One region of the Microbacterium sp. OR21 genome, then DNA from elsewhere that is predicted to be linked to it. Evidence: riboswitches for the same ligand, from Rfam matches in the RefSeq annotation. Region 1 holds a riboswitch; the other holds the start of a gene.
The links. Region 1 has a riboswitch for thiamine pyrophosphate ahead of V2S04_RS02090 (ECF transporter S component). Riboswitches for the same ligand answer to the same signal wherever they lie in the genome.
Positions count from the first base shown of each region.

Region 2: linked by a shared signal. The riboswitch ahead of thiM (hydroxyethylthiazole kinase) and the one ahead of V2S04_RS02090 (ECF transporter S component) in region 1 are both predicted to bind thiamine pyrophosphate.

Region 1 covers NZ_JAZEXJ010000001.1:441,922-445,319, reverse strand. The annotation lists gene V2S04_RS02095 (ABC transporter ATP-binding protein) at 1-1,334, opposite strand, end outside; gene V2S04_RS02090 (ECF transporter S component) at 1,253-1,897, opposite strand; TPP riboswitch at 1,890-1,999, opposite strand; gene V2S04_RS02085 (D-alanyl-D-alanine carboxypeptidase family protein) at 2,073-3,398, shown strand, end outside.
Region 2 covers NZ_JAZEXJ010000004.1:15,801-19,198, reverse strand. The annotation lists gene pheT (phenylalanine--tRNA ligase subunit beta) at 1-296, shown strand, start outside; gene V2S04_RS12615 (pyridoxal 5'-phosphate synthase) at 387-962, shown strand; gene V2S04_RS12610 (NAD-dependent epimerase/dehydratase family protein) at 1,008-1,979, shown strand; TPP riboswitch at 2,030-2,123, shown strand; gene thiM (hydroxyethylthiazole kinase) at 2,115-2,978, shown strand; gene V2S04_RS12600 (bifunctional hydroxymethylpyrimidine kinase/phosphomethylpyrimidine kinase) at 2,975-3,398, shown strand, end outside.

The sequences.
Region 1 (3,398 bases):
ACCGAGAGGCGTCTCTTCTGCCCGCCGCTGAGGGTGAACGGGTTCGCGAGCGCGAGCGGTGCGAGCTGCAGGCGCTCGAGGAGGTCGTCGACGATGGCGCCGACCTGCGCATCCGAGAGTCCGAGAGCACGCGGACCGACGGCCAGCTCGTCGCGCAGGGTGCGGGCGAGGAACTGGTGCTCCGGCTCCTGGAACACCGTGCCGATGCGGGTGAGCAGCTCGCGGGACTTCCAGCGTGAAGGCCGACGGCCGGAGCGGCCGGCGAGATCGGATGCCGCGAGCACCGACCCCTCGAGCTCGGGGAGAAGACCCGCGAGGGTGAGCGCGAGCGTCGACTTGCCCGCCCCGTTGGGACCGGTGACGACCGTCGCCGAGCCGCGCGGGATCCGGATGCCGAGCCCGCTCTGCACGGCGAGGCGGCCGTCGCGCGACACCGCGAGGTCGACCGTCTCGAGGACTGAAGGCGCAGCGGGGTCGGCGGGTGGGAGCACGGGAACGTCGATCTCGTGATGCGGCACCCACACGCCCGCCGCGGCGAGCGCGTCGCCGTGCTGCGCGAACACCGTCGACGGTGGGCCGTCGGCGAGCAGCCCGCCGTCTGCGGCGACCACGATCACGCGTGTCAGCAGGTCGAGCCACACCTCGGTGCGGTGCTCGACGACGATGAAGGTGGCGCCGGTGGCATCCAGCACCCGTCCGACACTGTCACGCACCTCGCGCACACCCGCCGGATCGAGGTTCGCCGTCGGCTCATCCAGAAGCAGCAGTCCCGGCTGCATGGCGAGAACACCGGCGAGCGCGAGGCGCTGCTTCTGGCCACCCGAGAGGGCCTTGGTGGGGCGATCGAGCGGCACATCGAGTCCGACTGCGTCGAGCGCGGCATCCACCCGCGCGGCGATCTCGCCTGCCGGGACGCCGAGGTTCTCGCAGCCGAAGGCGACATCGTCGCCGACCTTCGACAGCACGACCCCGGCATCCGGATCCTGCAGCACGAGGCCGACGGCGCCGCGGCGCGACTCCGGGGCGGCCCCGTCGATGAGGAGGGTGCCGGTGCGCTCCCCCTCGTCGGCGTCGCCGAGGACACCGGCGAGGCCGGCGAGCAGCGTCGACTTGCCCGCGCCCGAAGCTCCGAGCAGCAGCACCCGCTCGCCGGGCTCGATGGTGAACGACACATCGCGCACGGCCGGCAGTCGTCGGCCGGCGTAGCGCCAGCCCCACCCGTTCGCGGTGACGCGAGCCGGAGACGACACGCTCAGACCTCCTGGCGGGCTTCCCGGCCGGCGGCGAAGCGGCTGAGCGCGCCGGTCGAGGCGAGCGCGCGCACGAGCAGCCATCCGACCACGCCGGCGAGCAGCGCACCCGAGATGACGAGTGCGCCGAGGTAGATGGCGTTGAACTCGATGCTCTTCAGGATGTTCGGCGACGAGCCGTAGAACATCTCGAAGATCCACGCGGCCACAGCCGCGCCGATGCCCGAGAGCGCGGCGACGACGACGCCGAAGCGGCGGTACAGGAACAGCGCGAAGATCAGCTCGGCGCCGAGTCCCTGCACGAGTCCCGACAGGACGGTCGAGACGCCCCACACGTTGCCGATGAGCATCGAGATGATCGCGGCGATCACCTCGACGACGAGGGCGGCGCCGGGCTTGCGGATGACCAGCCCGCCGATGACGCCGCCGATCAGCCAGATGCCGACGGCGATGCCCCCGAAGCCGGGGGTCAGCGCGTCGGCGGCTCCGAACCAGGCGCCGCCGATGATGTTCCAGCCCCAGAAGACGAGGCCGATCGCGACGCCGAGCACGGCGGCGACGACGATGTCGACGACCCGCCAGCGCAGGGTGCGAGGGGCGGGTGCGGGGGTGGTCTCCGCGACGGATGCGGACATGGACGTACTCATCTGAACTCCTCCCTGCGCCGGCATGATCCGGATCAGGTTCGACGGTCGAAGCGCGTGTCGCTTCCTCTCAGCCCGGCTTCCCGGACTCCCGTGGTGATGGCTCGATCATAGCTCCGCCGGCTGAGCCCGTGGCGGCTATTTCGTCCCGTGAAACACCGGCCTGTAGCGTGGTCGGGTGACACCTCCCCCCGAGTCGACGCGCCCTCTGACGCGCCGCGCAGTGCGCGAGCGCGGCCGGGTGCGCGGTGACCGTTCACCCGGTGCCGCCGCAGCGCTGCCGAAGTTCGGCGACAGCCTCGGCCCGGAACTGGCCGCGACCAGGGATACTGACGCTGTGGATGCCAGGGGACCCGCTCAGCGAGACGCGCACGTCGGCGCTGCTGAAGAGGCTCCGCCGGCACCCGCCGAAGGCGGCCCCGCGCAGGCCGAGGAGGCGACGACGGCGTGGGCGGATGCCAGCCGTCCGCCGACGGCGCTGACCTGGCTGGAGGCATCCGCCGTGCTCGACGAGCACGCTCTCGAGACGCCGCCCCGGCCGCTGTTCGACGGCGCGCGGCTGACCCCCGAGTGGCGGCGCCCGCGCGTGCTGCTCCCTCTCGGCATCGTCGCCGCCCTGTGCGGTGCGTACATCTCCACCACGCTGCTGTGGCCACTGCACGAGGTGGCTCCGACGGCGCAGGCGACCACCGTCACGATCGCCCCCGCTCCCCCGGCATCCGTCGCATGGCCCGCGAAGGGAAGCGCGGCGGTCGGCATCCAGGGGCTGACCCCCGTGGCGTCCACCACCGCGGCCGACGAGATCGCGAGCATCTCGAAGGTCGTCAGCGTGATGATGGTGCTCGACGAGCTGCCGCTGGAGATCGGCGAGCAGGGGCCGAGCTTCTCCTTCACCTACGCCGATTCACGCGAGTACTGGCGCTACCGAAGCTCGAACCAGTCATCGCTCGACGTGCCGGTGGGCGGCAGCCTGACCGAGTACCAGATGCTGCAGGGCATCATGCTGGGCTCGGCGAACAACTACATCGACCGACTGTCCGACGAGCTGTGGGGCTCCGACCGCGCCTTCGCCGAAGCCGCAGCGCAATGGCTCAGCGACCGCGGCATCGAGGGCGTCAGCCTCGTCTCTCCGTCGGGCTTCAGCCGAGAGAACGTGGCATCTCCCGCTGCGCTGATCCAGATCGCCGAGCTCGCCATGGCGAATCCGGTGTTCGCCGAGATCGTGGGCACCCGCACCGCCGAGATTCCGGGGGTCGGCACGGTCACCAACACCAATCAGATGCTTGAGGATCGCGGTGTGGTCGGTGTGAAGACCGGCACCCTCTCGCACTGGAACCTGCTCACCGCGAAGGACGTCCCCGTCGGCGACTCGACCGTGCGCCTGTTCGCCGCGGTGCTCGGACAGGATGACAACAAGCAGCGCTTGGCGGTCACCCGCCAGCTGCTCGCCGGGGTCGAGAAGGACCTCGTCGAGCAGCCCCCCTCGGTTGCGGCGGGCACCGTG
Region 2 (3,398 bases), on a different contig from region 1:
AGTCGCTGTCGACCTTCCCCGCGGCGACGCAGGACGTCTCGCTCGTCGTCGACGCCGCCGTGCCGGCATCCGAGGTCCGGGCCGCCCTGATCGAGGGCGCCGGAGACCTGCTCGAGTCGGCGCGTCTCGTCGACGACTACCGTGGCGAGGGCCTGGGCGACGGGCAGAAGAGCCTGAGCTTCGCGCTGCGCTTCCGGGCGGCGGACCGCACGCTGACCGCCGCCGAGGCGAGCGAGGCGAAGATGGCGGGAGTCGCCGTCGCGGCGGAGCGAGTCGGCGCGAGCATCCGCGACTGATCCGCCTGGCACGCAGCCCTCCCGTCGACCGACGGGAGGGCTGCGGCGACTGCGGCCCTGCGACGCCCCGGACATGCGTAGGCTCGGAGCATGACGATCGCCGCCCGTTTCCGGGCCGTGCCGAGCCTGACCGGAGACGCAGCCGTCTTCGACGCCCGCGATGCGCCGGCGGATCCCGTCGCGCTGTTCCTGAGCTGGCTCGACGATGCCCTGGATCGCTGTGTGGCAGAGCCCCTCTCGATGACGCTGGCGACGGTCGACTCCGACGGGATGCCGGATGCCCGCACCGTGATCCTGAAGGACGTGAGCGAGCGGGGCTGGGCCTTCGCGGGCCACCGCGGCTCGGCGAAGGGCAGGCAGCTCGCCGACCGGCCCACGGCCGCTCTCGCCTTCTGGTGGCAGCCGCTGATGCGCGCGGTGCGGGTGCGGGGCCGGGTGGTCGAGGCCAGCGCCGACGAGAGCGCCGCCGACCTGGCCGCGCGCTCGCGATCGGCCCGCGCCGGCATCTCGCCGGGGGAGTGGATGCTGTGGCGCGTCGTCCCCGAGCGAGTGGAGTTCTGGCAGGGACGCCCGGACCGCGACCACGTCCGACTGGTCTACCGGTGGCGAGAGCACGCCTGGAGCCACGGCATCGAGAGCGCACGGTCGGGCGCCGCTGTGCTCTGAGCGGAATCGCTTCCGTCCGATCGGCCCTGGTGATGTCATGGCGGCATGACTCAGGTGCTCGTGCTCGGCGGAACAGGTTGGCTCTCGGGGCGGATCGCCGATCGGTGGCGGGATGCCGGAGCGGAGGTGACCTGTCTTGCCCGCGGCGATCGGCCGGCGCCGGACGGTACCCTGCTGCTCCGGGGCGACCGCGACGCCCCCGACGTCTACGACCGGCTCGCCGAGCACGAATGGGACGAGGTCGTCGACATCTCGTCCCGCGCCGAGCACGTCGCGCAGGCGATCGGGGCGCTGGGGGATCGCACCGCGCACTGGACGTTCGTGTCGTCTATGTCGGTGTACACCGACGATGCGAGCGAGGGACTCGATGAATCCGGTGAGCTGCACGAGCCGGCACGCCCGGGCGACGAGTACGACTACGGCGCACAGAAGGTCGCGGCCGAGCAGGCGGTCTGGACCCTGGGCGATCGGGCCTTCGTCGTGCGCCCGGGGCTGATCGTCGGCGCCGGCGACCCGAGCGACCGCTTCGGGTACTGGGCCGCGGCCTTCGCCCGCGCGGGTGTCGACCCGGTGCTCGTCCCCGAGCTCGAAGGACGCTGCGCTCAGGTGATCGACGTCGACGACCTGGCCGCATTCCTCACGGGCGACCGGCGGCAGGGGGTGGTCAACGCCGTCGGCGACGTGCATCCGCTCGCCGAGATGCTCAGCCGCATCCGCGCCGCAGCCGGGCACACCGGCGAGCTCCTCGAGGCGAGCGACGACTGGCTCGAGGCGCACGACGTGCAGTACTGGATGGGGGAGCGCTCACTGCCGCTGTGGCTGCCGGCTGACATGCCCGGCTTCATGCGTCGTGACAACTCCGCCTACCGTGCCGCCGGCGGAACGCTCGCTCCGCTCGACGACACGATCCGCGCGGTGGTTGACGACGAGCGGGCTCGTGGTCTCGATCGCGAGCGCCGGGCGGGACTGAGCCGCGACGACGAGAGCGCGCTCATCGCTCAGCTGACCGGGGCGTGACATCGGGCGTCATGCTCCGGGGGAAGGTGACGTGTCTGGTTAGACTCGGGCGCAGTGACACGGGGTGCCGCATCCGCGGCTGAGATCACACCCGTCGAACCTGATCTAGTTCGTACTAGCGAAGGGATGTCGCCCATGAGCGATCCTCTGCGTCCGTCCACATCGATCCCGGCTGAGGCCGCCGATCTCCTGACCCGCGTGAGGGCGACACCGCCGCTCACGCACTGCATCACGAACACGGTGGTCACCGGCTTCACCGCCAACGTCCTCCTCGCCGTCGGAGCGTCCCCGGCTATGGTGGACATCGTCGGGGAGGCGGGGGTGTTCGCCGGCCTGGCATCCGGTCTGCTGATCAACACCGGCACCCCGAATCCCGAACAGCGCGCCGCGAGCCTGGAGGCCGCCGCCGGCGCCGACTCCGCGGGCACACCGTGGGTGCTCGACCCTGTCGCGGTCGGCGTGCTGCCGGTGCGCACCGCCCTCGCCGGGGAGCTGCTGCGGCTGCGTCCGACCGCCGTGCGCGGCAACCCCAGCGAGATCCTCGCTCTGGCGGGCGCCGGGTCCGGCGGTCGTGGTGTCGACGCCCTCGACTCGCCGGACAGCGCGCTCGACGCGGCACGCTCCCTCGCCGACCGGTGGGGGTGCGTCGTCGCCGTCTCCGGGCCGACCGATCTGATCACCGACGGCGTGCGCGTGGTCAGCATCGGCAACGGCGACACCCTCCTCACCCGCATCACCGGCGGAGGGTGCGCCCTGGGAGCGGTGATGGCCGCCTTCCTGGGCGCCGGGCGCGCGGTCGGCGCCGATGCCCTGCACGCCGTCGCTGCGGCGACCGCCGTCTACACGATCGCCGCGGAGCATGCCGCCCGCGTCGTCGACGGCCCGGGCAGCTTCGCCGTCGCACTGCTCGATGCGCTCGCGGGGGTCGACCCGGTCGATGTCGTCGCCGAGGCGCGCATCGCCGAGATGCGCACGCGCACCGAGGCGGGTGCTCGATGAGCCGCGACCTGTCGACCTACCTCGTGACCGACGCCGGCCTGTGCGGCGACCGCGGCGTCGTCGAGACCGTGCGCCACGCCGTCGACGGCGGGATCTCCGTCGTGCAGCTGCGCGACAAGGGCGCCTCCGACGCGTCGATCGTCGAGCAGCTCATCGCGCTCAGCGAGGTGATCGCCGGTCGGGCGCTGCTCGTCGTCGACGACCGCGTCGACGCGGTGCTGGAGGCCCGCGCCCGCGGTGCGCGCGTCGACGGGGTGCACGTCGGGCAGTCGGATCTGCCCGTCACGGAGGCGCGACGGCGGCTCGGCCCGGATGCCCTCATCGGCCTCACCGCGAACACCCCCGCGCATCTCGACGCCGTCCGCGCGCTGCCCGACGGCACGGTCGACTACGTCGGGATCGGCGTGATCCGTCCCACCA